2 regions of the Shinella sp. M27 genome follow, and region 1 is predicted to be linked to the other one. Evidence: riboswitches for the same ligand, from Rfam matches in the RefSeq annotation. Region 1 holds a riboswitch; the other holds the start of a gene.
The links. Region 1 has a riboswitch for thiamine pyrophosphate ahead of thiC (phosphomethylpyrimidine synthase ThiC). Riboswitches for the same ligand answer to the same signal wherever they lie in the genome.

Region 1 (7,766 bases):
GTACGAAAATCCTCCCGACAGGCCTTTGCCGAGACGGGACAAACATGCCTGCCGCTCGACATTTTCGTTGCCGCCGGGCAGGCCTTCATCGACGAAAATGAAGAAATCGACTGGCTTACCGGCTATGACATCGTGACCGGTGAGCGCGTCTTCCTGCCACGAGAGGCCGTCTGCCTCGACCGGACGAACCCAGCGCCACGCTTCTGGCAATCCTCCGATGGCCTGGCCTCCGGCAATTCCGAATCCGAGGCGATCCTGCATGGCCTGCTCGAGCGCATCGAACGCGATGCCGACCGGCTCTGGCGCCTGCTGCCACGTACAAAACGCCTTGCCTATGCGATCGACCCCGCCACCATCGACGACCCCGTCGTGACCGATCTTGTCGGACGCATCCGCGATGCCGGCCTCCACCTGAAGCTCTTCGACATCACCAGCGATCTCGCCATTCCCACCTATGCCGCCGTGCTGGGCAACGAGGGCCTCGCCGAAAAACAGCAGCCGCTCTTCCACGACGCCACGATCGGCTACGGCACGCATCCGGTCGCGCTACGCGCCGTCATCCGCGCGCTCACCGAAGTCGCGCAATCGCGCCTGACCTATATCAGCGGTGCCCGCGACGATCTTTTTGCCGAAACGTTCACGCGACCATTGGCGCCGGAAACGCTTGCTCTGTTCGATGCTCAGCCCAGTCCTGCCCAAACCTATCCCTCGCCGCAAGGCGATGCGGCGGCCTTGCTCGTCCACTGCCTCGAAAAACTGGCGCATGCCCAAGTCACCCCTATCGTCGCGGTGCCACTCGGCGACGCTACGCTGCCGATCTCGGTGGTGAAGGTCGTCGTTCCCGCACTGGAAAACCCCGAGGGTGCGCGCCGGCACACCGTCGGCACGCGGGCGCTCTCGCGCATGGTCTTCGGATCGATATGAAAAAAGTTCTCTTCGTCGGCCCCAGCCTGCCCGATGCGGCCGCCCTGTGCGGCGATGCCGTTCAGGTGCTGCCCCCTGCGGCGCATGGCGACGTGTTGACCGCCGTGCGGAAAGGCGCAGTGGCGATCGGTATCGTTGACGGCAATTTCGAACATGTCGCGCCCGTCTGGCACAAGGAAATCCTCCATGCGCTGGAAGAGGGCGTCACCGTTTTCGGGGCCGCCAGCATGGGCGCACTGCGCGCCGCCGAGTGCGATGCATTCGGCATGATCGGGGTCGGCCGCATCTATGCGGACTATGCCGTCGGACACCGGATCGATGATGCCGACGTCGCACTGCTGCACGGTCCGGCGGAACTGGGGTATCCGGCACTATCGCTTCCGCTCGTCAACGCCGACGCCACGTTGGACCGGTTGGATGCACTGGAAGCCATTGATAAGTATGACATATCACGCCTTCGTGATGCCGCCGGCAGCCTTTTCTACAAGGACCGGACCTGGCCCGCGATCCTCAAAGCCGCTGGATTGGGGGAAGATGAAAAACGCCTCCTACAACTTCTCCATGCAGCAACGGTCAACCGGAAGCGCGAGGACGCGCTTGCCCTTGTTGCTGCAATACGGGATTTCCAGCCGGGAACCCCTGCCAAACAGGGAAACTGGACCTTTCGGGCAACCTCGCTTTGGCGCATCGCGGCCGATCAACCCAAAGCGAAGCAAAGCGTGTAGTTTCCCATTCCGCGTGTGTCACGCTTGAGTCACGCGCAAAAACCCGGAGTCACGCCTATAGTTCAGGCAGGGCTTAAGACGAGCATTGCTCTGGGGGCATGGGACATGAAAATCGACATCGTAGAAACGGAAGACCGCAGCACCGAGCTGATCGCCTTGGCGCGTCTCGTGGCCTTTGCAATCGAATCCGCCAAATCGCTGGACGCCGAAGTTGTCGAGTTCTGCCTCGACAAGGCGCTCCGCGCCGTGCTCGACCAGATCGACGAGCCGGCCCGCATGACGTTGACGGCAAGCGACATCATGCTGATGAATCGATCGCCGCTCTGTTGAGCGGGGCAAGACCTTAGATCGGGTTCGCTTTTCTTCGAATCGCGAAACCGCCCTGGTTGATTTTTTTACGCAATTCCGGACGCAAAACCGCTACGCACTTTTGCTGGAATTGCTTTAGCCGCCGTCTCCTCCACGGCGCCGATCGTGCGGGCGGCCCGAACCTGCGGGCCGCCGCCGATCTCCTGATATGCGGAGTGTCTTGACCGACGCCTTCAGCGCAAGGCGGTGGCTCATTCCGTTCACAACCACGTCATCCGTCCACTTCCCCGCCGGAAATCACCTTTGCGGCCTTTTCCCCGGCATCGTCCCGCCTTAGGCAGGCGAGCAAGGCGGCCATTCCGGCACCCGGAAAGAAGAATGGCATGGTCGTCCCGGTGGATACTTCACGAAACAGGTCGAAAGAGCGACGACATCGCATCCCTGCCGCGCACCGATCGCTGACGGCATGGTGTGCGTCGCCATGAGCGCGCTTGCGGCCTATGGCGGCCTTTTCCTCGCGGCTTTCCTTGCCGCAACCCTTGTTCCCGCGCAGTCCGAGGCTGTGCTCGCCGGCCTGCTCGCCCTCGGGCACCACTCTCCGGCCTTGCTCATCCTCGTCGCCGGCACCGGCAATGTGCTCGGCTCCGTCGTCAACTGGCTGCTGGGGCGCGGCATCGAGCGTTATCGCGAAGCGCGCTGGTTTCCCGTCAGCGCAGAAAGCCTGGAACGCGCCGGACGCTGGTATCGCCGCTACGGCTGGTGGAGCCTGCTGTTGAGTTGGCTACCCATTATCGGTGACCCCTTGACGCTTGCCGCCGGCATCATGCGCGAGCCCTTCCCGCGCTTTCTGCTGGTCGTCACCATCGCAAAATTCGGCCGCTACGTTGTCCTCGCCGCGGCAATCCTGCATTGGCTTTGAATTTTTTTGCCATGACGATGGAATGAGCACCGCGCAGCTTTCGTATATTGGGTCATGAACGGAAAGACACCCGGCTTCAACGTGATCGGACAGCTTGCGGCGCTCAGGCGCTATGCGCTTTCGCTCGTCCGCAATCCGGACGAGGCGGAAGATCTCGTGCACGATGCACTCGTGAAAGCCTACGAGCGGCAGTCGAGCTTCCGCACCGGTGCCAATGTACGCAACTGGCTGATGTCCATTCTGCACAATGCGCATATCGACCGCCTGCGCCAGCGCCGCTCGCTGGAGCGCCGCCACGATGCGGCGGCCGATCTCGCCGAACGCGCGATGCCGGCGAACCAGGACCATTCGGTGCGGCTCACGCAGCTGCGCGACGCGTTCTTCGGCCTGCCGGAAGACCAGCGCGCGGCGCTGCATCTCGTCGCTATCGAGGAGCTTTCCTATCAGGAAGCGGCCGACACGCTGAAGATTCCGGTGGGCACGCTGATGTCGCGCGTTGCCCGCGCCCGCGAACGGCTGCGCAGCTTCGAACAGAGCGGTCCGGCCGCGACCGTAACCCATCTCAAAATCGTCGGAGGCACTGACGATGACAAGCAATGACCCCATTCTCGAGGCCGATCTCAACGCCTATGTCGACGACCAGCTCGCCGTCGGCCGGCGCATCGAGGTGGAAGCCTATTTGTCGGAACGGCCCGAAACCGCAGCCCAGATCATGAAGGACCTGCGCGTGCGCGACGAACTGCGCCTGGCGCTTGCCGACCACCGCGCGGTGATGCGGCAGGAAACGCGCGAGGCCGCACGCCTGCTCGAACGGGCGCTGTCGCGCCGCCGCGTCTTCGGTTTCCTGCGCCGCGCCGCCACCATCGCGCTCTTTGTCGCCGCCGGCTGGGTCGCCCATGCGGCCTTCGGCCCCTTCGGCGCAACCGAGGTCGTGGCATCGACGCCGCCGCCCGTCTTCGTGGAAGAGGCGGTGCGGGCGCACAAGACGACGCTTCTGCGCGATTACATGGCGTCTCAGCCGGAAACGGAAAACTTCGACCCCGCCGAGATCCGCTCTGCGACGGCAATCGTCCTGCCGGACCTGCCGAAGGGCTGGGGCGTCGTCGACACGCAGGTCTTCCCCTCGGCCTACGGCCCAAGCGTCGAACTGGTGCTGGAGCCCCGGAAGGATGAGCGCCTGTCGCTTTTCGCCGTGCGCCCCGGCTCCTTTGCCGTGCAGCACGTGCTGCTCTTCCACGCCGACAATGCCCGCGCCGCCTATTGGCAGATCGGCGATGTCGCCTATGCGCTGGTGTCGGAAAGCCGCAAGGCCGACGAGCTGGCCGAAACCGCGCGGGATCTTTCCCGCACGCTCTACTGATCAACCGTTTCCAGAAGGAGATTTCAGATGGAACCCGTACAACAACGATTTGGCTATGGCGCGCAGGCGCAATCGGCCGCCCTCTTCGACGAGGGCCTGCGCCAGCACATGCTGCGCGTCTACAACTACATGGGCGCCGGCCTCGTCATCACCGGCCTCGTCGCCTTCATCGTCGGCTCGACGCCGGCGCTCTACGTGCCAATCTTCTCCTCCCCGCTGAAGTGGGTGGTGATGCTTGCGCCGCTCGCCTTCGTCTTCTTCTTCTCGTTCAAGATCCAGACAATGTCGGCCGGCACAGCCCAGATGACCTTCTGGGCGTTCTGCGCCGTCATGGGCCTGTCGCTCGCCTCGGTATTCCTCGTCTTCACCGGCATGAGCATCGCCCGCACCTTCTTCATCGCCGCAACGATGTTCGGCACGACAAGCCTCTACGGCTACGTGACAAAGCGGGATCTGTCGAAGGTCGGCTCGTTCCTGATGATGGGCCTGATCGGCGTTGTCATCGCCTCGGTCGTCAACATCTTCCTCGGCTCGAGCGCGCTGCAGTTCGCGATTTCCGTCATCGGCATCGTCGTCTTCGTCGGCCTGACCGCCTGGGACACGCAGAACATCAAGGAACAGTATGCCGAAAACATCGACCAGGAATCGAGCCAGAAGATGGCTGTGTTCGGTGCGCTCTCGCTGTATCTCAATTTCGTCAACATCTTCCAGCTGCTGCTGAATTTCACGGGTGAACGCGAGTAGTTTTCGTGAATGATTTCAAAGGGAACGGCGGGGCTATGCTCCGCCGTTTCTTTTTGTGCGCATGCAATAAACCGTAAGAATTTACTTACATAAATTACCCATGTTGACAAATCGGCCCGCAGCGTTTTTGCTTAAGGCATTCACCAGGGGGGTCCCGACAAGGGGCTGAGATACTGCTGGCTTTCGCAGCGCAGTGACCCGTTGAACCTGATCCAGTTCATACTGGCGTAGGGACGGTGCAAGCGCTGTGGCAGGACATCCGCAAACCCGGATTCCGTCTCGGCGTCCTTCCATCATTCCGGCTCTAGGACTGGGTCTCCAAACGAACACTTGGAGCCTCACGATGAATATTGCCGCCCAAAAGCTTACCCCGACCGTCACGACCGGCGCCCTGCCCGCCTCGCGCAAGATCCACATTGCCGGCGAAGAACATCCCGACATCCGCGTGCCGATGCGCGAGATTTCGCTCCACCCGACCTCGGGCGAACCGCCCGTCATCGTTTACGATGCCTCCGGCCCCTACACCGACCCCAACCACGTCGTCGCCATCGATGCCGGCCTGCCGCGGCTGCGCGAAAGCTGGGTTATCGCCCGCGGCGACACCGAGGGGTACGAAGGCCGCCATGTCCGCCCCGAGGATAACGGCTTTGCAACGGGCGAGCGCCTGACGCCGGAATTTCCCGTCCGCAACCACCCGCGCCGCGCGAAGGACGGCAAGTCGGTGACGCAGCTCGCCTACGCCCGGGCCGGCATCATCACGCCGGAAATGGAGTTCATCGCAATCCGGGAAAACCTCGGCCGCAAGGCGGCAAAAGAGGCCCTTGCCCGCGACGGCGAAAGTTTTGACGCGCATATCCCCGATTTCGTGACACCGGACTTCGTCCGCCAGGAGGTCGCGAGCGGCCGGGCCATCATCCCCGCCAATATCAACCATCCGGAAGCCGAGGCGATGATCATCGGCCGGAATTTCCTGGTCAAGATCAACGCCAATATCGGCAATTCCGCCGTCACCTCCTCCATGGCGGAGGAGGTCGAGAAGATGGTCTGGGCGATCCGCTGGGGCGGCGATACGGTCATGGACCTCTCGACCGGCCGCAACATCCACAACATCCGCGAATGGATCATCCGCAATTCGCCTGTGCCGATCGGCACCGTGCCGCTCTACCAGGCGCTGGAGAAGGTCAATGGCATTGCCGAGGACCTCACCTGGGAGGTTTTTCGCGATACGCTGATCGAGCAGGCCGAACAGGGTGTCGATTATTTCACCATCCATGCCGGCGTGCGGCTGCACTACATCCCGCTCACCGTCAACCGCGTCACCGGCATCGTCTCGCGCGGCGGCTCGATCATGGCCAAGTGGTGTCTGCATCACCACAGGGAAAGCTTCCTCTACGAGCATTTCGAGGAAATCTGCGACATCTGCCGCGCCTATGACGTCTCCTTCTCGCTCGGCGACGGCCTGCGTCCCGGCTCGATTGCCGACGCCAACGATGCCGCGCAGTTCGCCGAACTGGAGACGCTCGGCGAACTCACGCAAATCGCCTGGAAAAAGGACTGCCAGGTCATGATCGAGGGCCCCGGCCATGTGCCGATGCACAAGATCAAGGAGAACATGGACAAGCAGTTGAAGACCTGCGGCGAGGCCCCGTTCTACACGCTCGGGCCCCTGACGACGGACATCGCACCGGGCTACGACCACATCACCTCAGGCATCGGGGCGGCCATGATCGGCTGGTTCGGCACCGCCATGCTCTGCTACGTCACGCCGAAGGAACATCTCGGCCTGCCCGACCGCAACGACGTGAAGGTCGGCGTCATCACCTATAAGATCGCGGCGCATGCGGCCGATCTCGCCAAGGGGCATCCGGCCGCAAAAATCCGCGACGATGCCCTGTCGCGCGCCCGCTTCGAATTCCGCTGGGAGGACCAGTTCAACCTCTCGCTCGACCCGGACACCGCGCGTTCGTTCCACGACGAGACCCTGCCGAAGGAGGCGCACAAAGTCGCGCATTTCTGCTCCATGTGCGGCCCGAAATTCTGCTCCATGCGCATTTCGCACGATATCCGCGCCGAGGCGCAGAAGGAGGGGCTGGAGACGATGGCCCAGAAATTCCGCGAGGGCGGTGATCTCTACATGCCGCTTGCGGGAGAATGACCATGCGCATCCTCGTCAAAGGCGCCGGCGTCGCCGGCCTGACGGTCGCCTGGCAGCTCTATCGCCACGGCTTCGACGTCACCATTCACGAACGGGCCGAGAAAATCGGCCAGGGTGCCTCCGGCTTTGCCGGCGGCATGCTCGCCCCCTGGTGCGAACGGGAAGGCGCGGAAGAACCCGTGCTGACGCTCGGCCGTCTCGCCGCGGACTGGTGGGAAGCCGCCCTTCCCGGCCATGTGCAGCGGCGCGGCACGCTGGTCGTGGCCAGCGGGCGTGATGCCGGTGAGCTTGAGCGTTTTGCGGGACGAACCAGCGGCTGGGAATGGCTGGACGAGCAGGCCATCGCCGCCCTGGAGCCGGATCTCGCCGGCCGCTTCCGCAAGGCGCTGTTCTTCCGGCAGGAGGCGCATCTCGACCCGCGCAAGGCGCTCTCCGCGCTGACGGCGGGGCTTGAGGAGGCGCGTATGCGCTTCCTCTTCGGCCCCGGCGGTGACACGGCCCGTTATGACCGGGTCGTCGATTGCACGGGGGCCGCACAGATCGGGCGCTTGCCCAATCTGCGGGGCGTACGCGGCGAGATGCTGCGGCTTGAAACCGGCGACGTCACCCTTTCCCGTCCCGTCCGCCTGC
Region 2 (7,766 bases), on a different contig from region 1:
GCCCGCCTTGCTCGCGGCGACAGCTACCTTACCAGCGAGGCGATGCACCAGGAGATCGCCGCGGCGATCGGCGTCAGCACCGCCGACGTGCGCACTATGGATGCCCGTCTCTCATCCTCCGACATTTCCCTCCAGGCCCCGATCTCCACTGGCGAAGGTGAGGGGTCGAGCCGGATAGACTTCCTGACCAGCGACGCCCCGCTTCCCGACGAGCAGGCGCAGGACAGCATCGACGGCGAACGCCGCCATCATTGGCTACATGCAGCCCTTGGCCAGCTCAATGAGCGCGAAATGAAGATTATTCGCGCCCGTCGGCTCGCTGAAAATGGGGCTACGCTGGAGGAGCTGGGAACGGTGCTTGGAATTTCCAAGGAGCGCGTGCGCCAGATCGAGAACCGGGCGCTGGAAAAGCTGAAGGCCGTGCTTGTCAGCAAGACGACGGATTTCGCCTACGCCTGAGGCGTTTTGCCGGTGGAAAGAATCCTCGGGCTTGACCCGAGGATTCGCGCGGCGCGGAACGCCCCGAAGGGCATTCCCTTCACTCGCTGATGATCTTGAATTTTTCGCCCGGCCGCACCGTGCTCGTCGCCGTCATCGCGTTGATGAGGCGGAAGAGATCGAGCTTGCGCGTGGTGCCCATCATGCGGCCGGCGAGCGTGGCGACCGTATCGCCGGGGCGTGCCGTCACGACGCGGACGCGCAACGGCTTCAGCGAGGCGACCTCGGCCGGTGTCAACTTGCGGAACGAGCTCTTGAGAATTGCCGCCGTCGGCTCCAGCGCCTTCGAACCCGCCGGCACGGCCGTCAGGAAGCGGTAGATCTGCTTGTCGATGCGCACGACCGTGACGTCGAATTCCCAGCGGTCGGCGGCCGCCTTGGCGGTCGCGGCCTCAAGACCGTTCAGCGAAATAGGACGGATCGTCTCCGGCTTCAGGCCGGTTACCCAGCCGCTCGAAATGTAGTTGACGAGGTCCTGTCCACGGCTGTCGGCTACGCCGTCGAAGCGGATGGCGACATCGCCCGGGCCGGTCGCCAGAACCGCGTCGGCCTTGTTGTCGATCTGGAAGCCGTTGGGCACGTCGAAGCGGATGCCGAGCTTGCCATGCATGAAGGTCTGACCGCGCACATAGCCTTCCTCCGGCGCATCGCCGTAGAGCAGGCCGTCGATGCCGGCGAGATAATAGTCGCGGCCGCGATCGCCGATCGTGCCTTCCGCCCCGAAGGCGCGGGCATGCAGGCGCGCCAGCTCCACGCGCTGCGGCGCGTTGGGGTGGCTCGACAGGAAGTCGAGGCTCTGGTCGTTGTCGGGATCGACCGCCGTGAAGCGGGCATAGGCCGCCATGGAATCGAGGAAGCGCGCGGCGGCATAGGGGTCGTACCCCGCTTCGCCCAGCATGCGCACGCCGATCACGTCGGCCTGGAGTTCCTGGTTGCGCGAGAAGGCCGCGAGCCTGAGCTTGCCGCGCGCCAGCGCCTGCTTGCCTGCAATGTTGCTGGAGAGCACTTCTGCCACCACGCGGCTGGCGATGACTTCGGCCTCTTCCTTCTTCTGCCGCTCGATGCCGTGATTGGCCGTCACGTGCGCCATTTCGTGCGACAGCACGGCGGCGACTTCCGAGGCGTCGTTGGCAAGCGCCAGCAGGCCGCGCGTCACATAGAGATAGCCGCCCGGCAGCGCGAAGGCGTTGATGGCGGGCGAATTCAGGATGGTGATTCGATAGGACTGGTTGGGATTTTCCGAAACGATCGTCAGCGCGCCGGTGATGCGCGCGACGAGTTTCTCCGTCTTGGCATCCTTGTATTCGCCGCCATAGCTCGCGACGATGCGGGGATGCTCACGCGCCCCCATCTGGGCGCGCGGATCGTTCTTCTGCACCTCGTCGACGATCTGCGGATTGGAGGAAGGTGAGATCGTCGGCTCGTAGGTCTGCTCGATGATCGACTGGCAGCCGGCCAGCAGCGTGCCGGCGAGCATCAGCGCCGCGATGGGTCTCAAAACCCCGCGCCCGGATACCGTTGCAGCTTCCTGCGTTACCTTCGCCATCTCTTTTGCCCACGTCCCCTGATGGGTTCACGCCCGCCTTGCAGCCCTAAGGTGCAGCGCAGGTGCAAAAATTCGCGTCCTCATAGGGATGAGATAGACGCACCACACCCGGCCGGCAACTCCCTGGTCGACAAACGGTTCCCTTGTGGCTCCGGTGACACAGGTGGGCGTCCAAATTGTGGCGCGACATCCCGTCAAAAGACAACTCCTCCGGCTAAATGGTGGTGTGGCCGAGGAATTTTGCAACTGCCGGCGGCTCGCGGCGGGACAGGAAGTCGCGCGCCGGCTCGTCCAGCAGGATGACGCCCGCCTCCAGGAACATCACCTCTCCGGCAAGCCGGCGGATATCGTCGGGCTGGTGGGTGATGAACAGCATGGTGCTTTTCGTCTCGGCGTGCAGTTCCGAAAGCAGCCGCGCCATATCCGCGCGCATGGCGGGATCGAGCGCTGCGAAGGGTTCGTCGAGCAGCAGGATCGGCCGGCGGCGCACCAGCGCGCGGGCAAGTGCTACGCGCTGCCGCTCGCCGCCGGAGAGCGAGCCGGGCAGCCGTCGCTCATAGCCGCCGAGCCCGACGCGCGAAAGGGCTGCAAACACGCTCTGGCGCTGGGCAACATCGAGCTTGAGGCCCGGATGGATGCCGAGCGCCACATTGTCGGCGATGGTGAGATGGGCGAAGAGATTGTTGTCCTGGAAGATGATGGAGACCGGCCGCTCGGCCGGGTCGCGCCCGGCCATATCCTCGCCGAGCAGCGTGACGCTGCCGGAGGCCGGTTTCTGGAAACCGGCGATGACGTTGAACAGCGTCGATTTGCCGGCACCCGAGGGACCCGCGACTGCGACGGCCGCACCGGATGGAATGGCGCAGTCGAAGGCGAGCCGCTTCTCCTCGAAACGCACGGTGACGTCAGTCAGGCGAATGGCGGTATCAGGCATCGGCGGACGGGCTTTCGGTTGGGCGCTCGGCGGCTGTGGAGGGCAGCGTCAGCAGCAGACATATCACGCCGAGAATGAGGGCGATGCCTGCTGCATCCGCGGTGCGGTAGCTCGCCATGCGCGAGAACAGCAGCCAGGGCAGTGTCGCAAAACCTTCCGCACCGAAAATCGCGACGGCGCTCAAGTCGCCCAGCGACAGCGCCATGGCGAAGGCGAAGGCGGTGAGGAACGGTTTTTTCAGTGCCGGCCAGTCGATCCATCGCAGGCGATGCATCCCGGTGACGCCAAGGCTGAGCGCAAGTCGGGCGGTGCGCGTGAGGTGCGTACTGTAGGCCGGCTCCAGCACGCGCACGACGAAGGGCAGCGCCATCAACGCATTGATGACGGTGATGATGACGGGCGCGAAACGCCCGGTCTCGCCGAAGGTGCGCAGCATCAGGAACCAGCCGGTCGCCACCACGACCGGCGGCACCAGCAGGATCAGCGATCCCGTCGCAGGCAGCGCCCGTGCCATCAGTCGCGTTGCAAGTCCCGCGCCGCTCGTCTCGGCCAGGCGCGGCACCAGCACGATGGGCAGCGCGATGGCGAGGCTGAGGCAGCCGGAGGCGAAGGATATGGCAAGGCTGGTGGCGAGCGCCCGGTGCAGCAAAGGATCGAGCGCCAGCCGGCCGAAATCGGCCGCAAGGCCAGAGACGAGCGTCGCGGCAAGCGGTGCTGCGGTGAAAAGCGAGAAGGCGAGCAGGATGAGGCCATCGGACAGGCGGCGGCGCCGGCCGTCGAAGCGCCTGATATCGCGCCCCGCCGTCATGCCCTCTTCCGGCGGGCGGCCGAACAGCGAGAGCAGCCAGATCAGCGCCGCCGTGACGGCGATCTGCAAGCCGGATAGCAGCACGGCGCGCTGCGGATCGAAATCGAAGCGCAGCGCCTGATAGATCGCCACCTCTATGGTGGTTGCCGCCGGCCCGCCGCCGAGCGTCAGCACCACGGTGAAGCTTGCCGCGCAGAGCATGAAGATCAGGCCGGCAATGCCCGGCAGGACGCGCCTTATGACCGGCCACTCGATGAGCCGGAAGGTCGCGCCGCTGCCCATGCCGAGATTGGCCGAGGTCAGCCAGTATTCCGGCGGGATGCGGTCGAGTGCCGCCAGCAGGAACCGCGCGGCGAGCGGCAGGTTGAAGAAGACATGGGCGATCAGGATGCCGGCAAGGCCATAGACGCTGACGGGGCTTTCCAGCCCACCAAGCCGCAGCAGGTCGTTGACGACGCCCTGCCGCCCCCAGATTTCGATGATGCCGAGGGCCGCCACCAGCGACGGCAGGCCGAGCGGCACGACGGAGAGCCTGAGGATCCAGACGCGACCGGGAAAGGTCCGCTGGCGGGCAAGTGCCCGGGCAACGGGAATGGCGAGCACCACCGACAGGAGCGTCGAGAGCGTCGCCTGCATCAGCGTGAACTGCGCCACCCGCCAGGTATAGGCATCGAAGAGCGGGGCGCCGCTGCCGCCCGCATGGGCGAGCAGCACCGCCGTTGCCGCGCCCGCGAAGACGAGCACGAAGCCGAGGGCAAGGCCCCCGGCGACACGCAGTGTGCGTCGTTCCGCGCGGGCGAACATGTTCAGCCGCTCCTTACTTGGCGCTCATTACGGCCAGCCATTCGTCGATCCAGGCCTTGCGATTGGCGGCGACTTCGTCCGACGACATCAGGAAGGTCTTTTCCGGCTTGACCAGTGCGTCGAAGGCGGCGGGCAGCGGATCCTTCGTCTTGGCGGCCGGCATCATCCAGTTGGTTTCCGGAATGATCGACTGGAAATCCGGGCTGGTCATGAAGGTCAGGAACTGGTGGGCAAGGTCCTTGTCGTGCGAGGTGCGCGTCAGGCCGGCAACCTCGATCTGCACATAGTGGCCCTCGGAGAAGGCGGCTGCCTTATAGCGCTCGGTCTTTTCCGCGATCACGTGATAGGCCGGCGAGGTCGTGTAGGAGAGCACCATCGGCGCCTCGCCCTTGGTGAACAGGCCATAGGCTTCCGACCAGCCGGGCGTGACGGTCAGCACGCGGTCCTTCAGCTTGCCCCAGGCCTCGCCCGCCTTGTCGCCATAGACGGATTTCACCCAGAGCAGCAGGCCGAGGCCCGGCGTCGAAGTGCGTGGATCCTCGATGACGATCTTTTGCGACGGATCGCCCTCGACCAGTTCCTTCAGGCTCGTCGGCGGGTTTTTCACCGTCTCGCTGTCATAGACGACGGCGAAGTGGCCGTAGTCATAGGGCAGGAAGGTGTCGTCGGAAAAACCGCCGGGCACCGTCAGGTTATCAGGCGAAAGGCCGTGCGCCTCGAAAAGACCGGTCGCCTTCGCCTCGGTGATGAGGCTGGTGTCGAGCCCGAGCACGACATCGGCCTTGGTGCCCTCGCCTTCGAGCTTCAGTCGGGTCAGGAGCTCCACGCCGTCGGCGACACCGACCCATTCGACCGTGCAGCCGCAGGTCTTTTCGAACGCTTCCTTGACCTTCGGGCCGGGGCCCCAGTCGGAAACGAAGCTCTCATAGGTATAGACGGTGAGCGTCTTTTCCTGTGCGAAGGCGGGCAGGGCGAGGGAAACGGCGAACGCCGCGATGGAGGAAAAAACTGTCTTGCGCATCAGCGCCTCCTTGTTTCGTCAAAAACGGGAATAGGGCGCTGGATTGTGCCGTCTAATCCCTCCGCCGGTACAAACCGGATCAGGTTCTTCGGGTTGGCGGTGAGGCCTCTCAGCCCGCAAACCTGCAGGCACCCCGTTAGAGCGGAAAAAGGCATAATCCCGGAAACGCCGCGGCGCAAGGGGTGGATGCGCGCAAGCGGGGCGGCCGGCCCTGTTCCATCCGGAACAGCGGCATGGGTAGGGATATGAGACCTTCAGATCACCGGATGAGAGAGGCTCATCGTTAACCGATCAGGAGAGACCCCATGCGCAAGATCATCGTTTCCGCCACCGTTGCCCTTATCGCTGCCGTCTCCTTCGCAGCGCCTTCTCAGGCCGGCTACTACAGCTACGATTATCAGCCGTACTGCTTCATCAAGAAGATCAAGTCCTACGACTACTACGGCAATGTGATCATCAAGCGCATCAAGGTCTGCCGCTAAGCGAACCCGTCCCTGACCTCCCCGAGACCCGGATGTTCCCCTGCATCCGGGTCTTTTGCCGTTCGGGCCTATGCGGCGGCGCCAAACTCTTTCCCTTTCGCCGGAACATGCGCTAAGGGCATCAGCCATGACCATACCGGCCCCGATAGACCAGACCTTCGTCGTCCTTCTCGGCGGCGCGCTTGCGGTGACGCCGCGGGTGCGGGCCGATATTGTCGGTGCGCGCTTCGTGGCGGCCGATGGTGGCATGCGGCATGCCGCAGCGCTCGGTGTGACGCCGGAAATCTGGGTCGGCGATTTCGATTCGACGCCGGACGATCTCATCGCCGCCTGGCCCGGTGTCGACCGCCAGCCCTATCCCGTCGCCAAGAACGAGACCGACGGGGCGATCGCCGTGTCCGTCGCGACCGAACGCGGCGCGAAGGATATCGTGCTGGTCGGCGCGCTTGGTGGCGAGCGCAGCGACCATGCGCTGATGCACCTGCTTCATGCGGTGTCGCTGGCCGAAGACGGCTATGCGATCAAGCTCACCTCCGGCGAGGAGGAGGCGTGGCCACTGTTGCCGGGCAGCCTCGACATCAACCTGCCCAAGGGTTGCCTGTTTTCGATCCTCGGCCTTTCGCCGCTGTCGGGCCTCTTCATCGGCAATGTGCGCTATCCGCTCAATGATTTTTCGTTGCCCTTCGGCTCCTCGCGCACCATTTCCAATGTCGCCGAAGGCCCGATCCGCCTTTCGCTTGCCTCCGGCCGCGCGATCCTCATCGCCCGGCCCTATGACCTTTCAGGAGCCTGACCCTTGGCACCGCCCATCCTCAAACTCGACGATATCTTCCTGAGTTTCGGCGGCACGCCGCTGCTTGCCGGCGCGAGCCTGCAAGTGGAGCCCGGCGACCGAATCTCGCTTGTCGGCCGCAACGGCTCGGGCAAGTCGACGCTGATGAAGATCGCCGCCGGCCTTGCCGAGGCGCAGTCGGGCGAAGTGTTCCGCCACCCCTCCGCGACTATCCGCTACCTGCACCAGGCACCGGATTTCGATGGTTACGACACGGTCGCGGCCTATGCCGAAGCCGGGCTTGGCCCGAGCGACGATCCGTACCGCGTCACCTATCTGCTCGAACATCTCGGCCTCGACGGCACGGAAGACCCGAAGTCGCTGTCGGGCGGCGAGGCGCGCCGCGCCGCACTTGCCCGCGTCATGGCGCCGGAGCCGGACATTCTTCTGCTCGACGAGCCGACCAACCATCTCGATCTTCCGACCATCGAATGGCTGGAAGGCGAGCTGCAATCGACCCGCTCGGCGCTCGTCGTCATCTCGCACGACCGTCGTTTCCTCGAAAAGGTCTCGAACGCCACCGTCTGGCTCGATCGCGGCCAGTCGCGCCGGCTCAACCGCGGTTTCGGCCATTTCGAAGCCTGGCGCGATGAGGTGCTGGAAGCCGAGGAGCTGGAGCAGCACAAGCTCGGCAAAGCGATCGAGCGCGAGGAGCACTGGCTGCGCTACGGCGTGACGGCACGCCGCAAGCGTAACATGCGCCGTCTCGGCGCGCTGCACGATCTGCGCTCGCGTTATCGCGGCCACAAGGGCCCGCAGGGCAGTGTGCAGGCCAGCGCCTCCGATGCGCAGGAATCCGGCAAGCTTGTCATCGAGGCGGAAAAGATCACCAAGGCCTACG

Region 2: linked by a shared signal. The riboswitch ahead of thiB (thiamine ABC transporter substrate binding subunit) and the one ahead of thiC (phosphomethylpyrimidine synthase ThiC) in region 1 are both predicted to bind thiamine pyrophosphate.

The regions. Positions count from the first base shown of each region.
Region 1 is NZ_JBLZPK010000060.1:244,708-252,473, forward strand. It holds gene ACOZK4_RS23165 (YcaO-like family protein) at 1-924, shown strand, start outside; gene ACOZK4_RS23170 (TfuA-like protein) at 921-1,649, shown strand; gene ACOZK4_RS23175 (hypothetical protein) at 1,755-1,979, shown strand; gene ACOZK4_RS23180 (YqaA family protein) at 2,440-2,877, shown strand; gene ACOZK4_RS23185 (sigma-70 family RNA polymerase sigma factor) at 2,932-3,477, shown strand; gene ACOZK4_RS23190 (anti-sigma factor family protein) at 3,464-4,237, shown strand; gene ACOZK4_RS23195 (Bax inhibitor-1/YccA family protein) at 4,265-4,981, shown strand; TPP riboswitch at 5,117-5,233, shown strand; gene thiC (phosphomethylpyrimidine synthase ThiC) at 5,325-7,136, shown strand; gene thiO (glycine oxidase ThiO) at 7,139-7,766, shown strand, end outside.
Region 2 is NZ_JBLZPK010000007.1:217,632-225,397, forward strand. It holds gene ACOZK4_RS02190 (RNA polymerase factor sigma-32) at 1-459, shown strand, start outside; gene ACOZK4_RS02195 (M48 family metalloprotease) at 539-1,975, opposite strand; gene thiQ (thiamine ABC transporter ATP-binding protein) at 2,259-2,978, opposite strand; gene thiP (thiamine/thiamine pyrophosphate ABC transporter permease) at 2,971-4,590, opposite strand; gene thiB (thiamine ABC transporter substrate binding subunit) at 4,604-5,611, opposite strand; TPP riboswitch at 5,651-5,757, opposite strand; gene ACOZK4_RS02215 (hypothetical protein) at 5,917-6,093, shown strand; gene ACOZK4_RS02220 (thiamine diphosphokinase) at 6,221-6,886, shown strand; gene ACOZK4_RS02225 (ABC-F family ATP-binding cassette domain-containing protein) at 6,890-7,766, shown strand, end outside.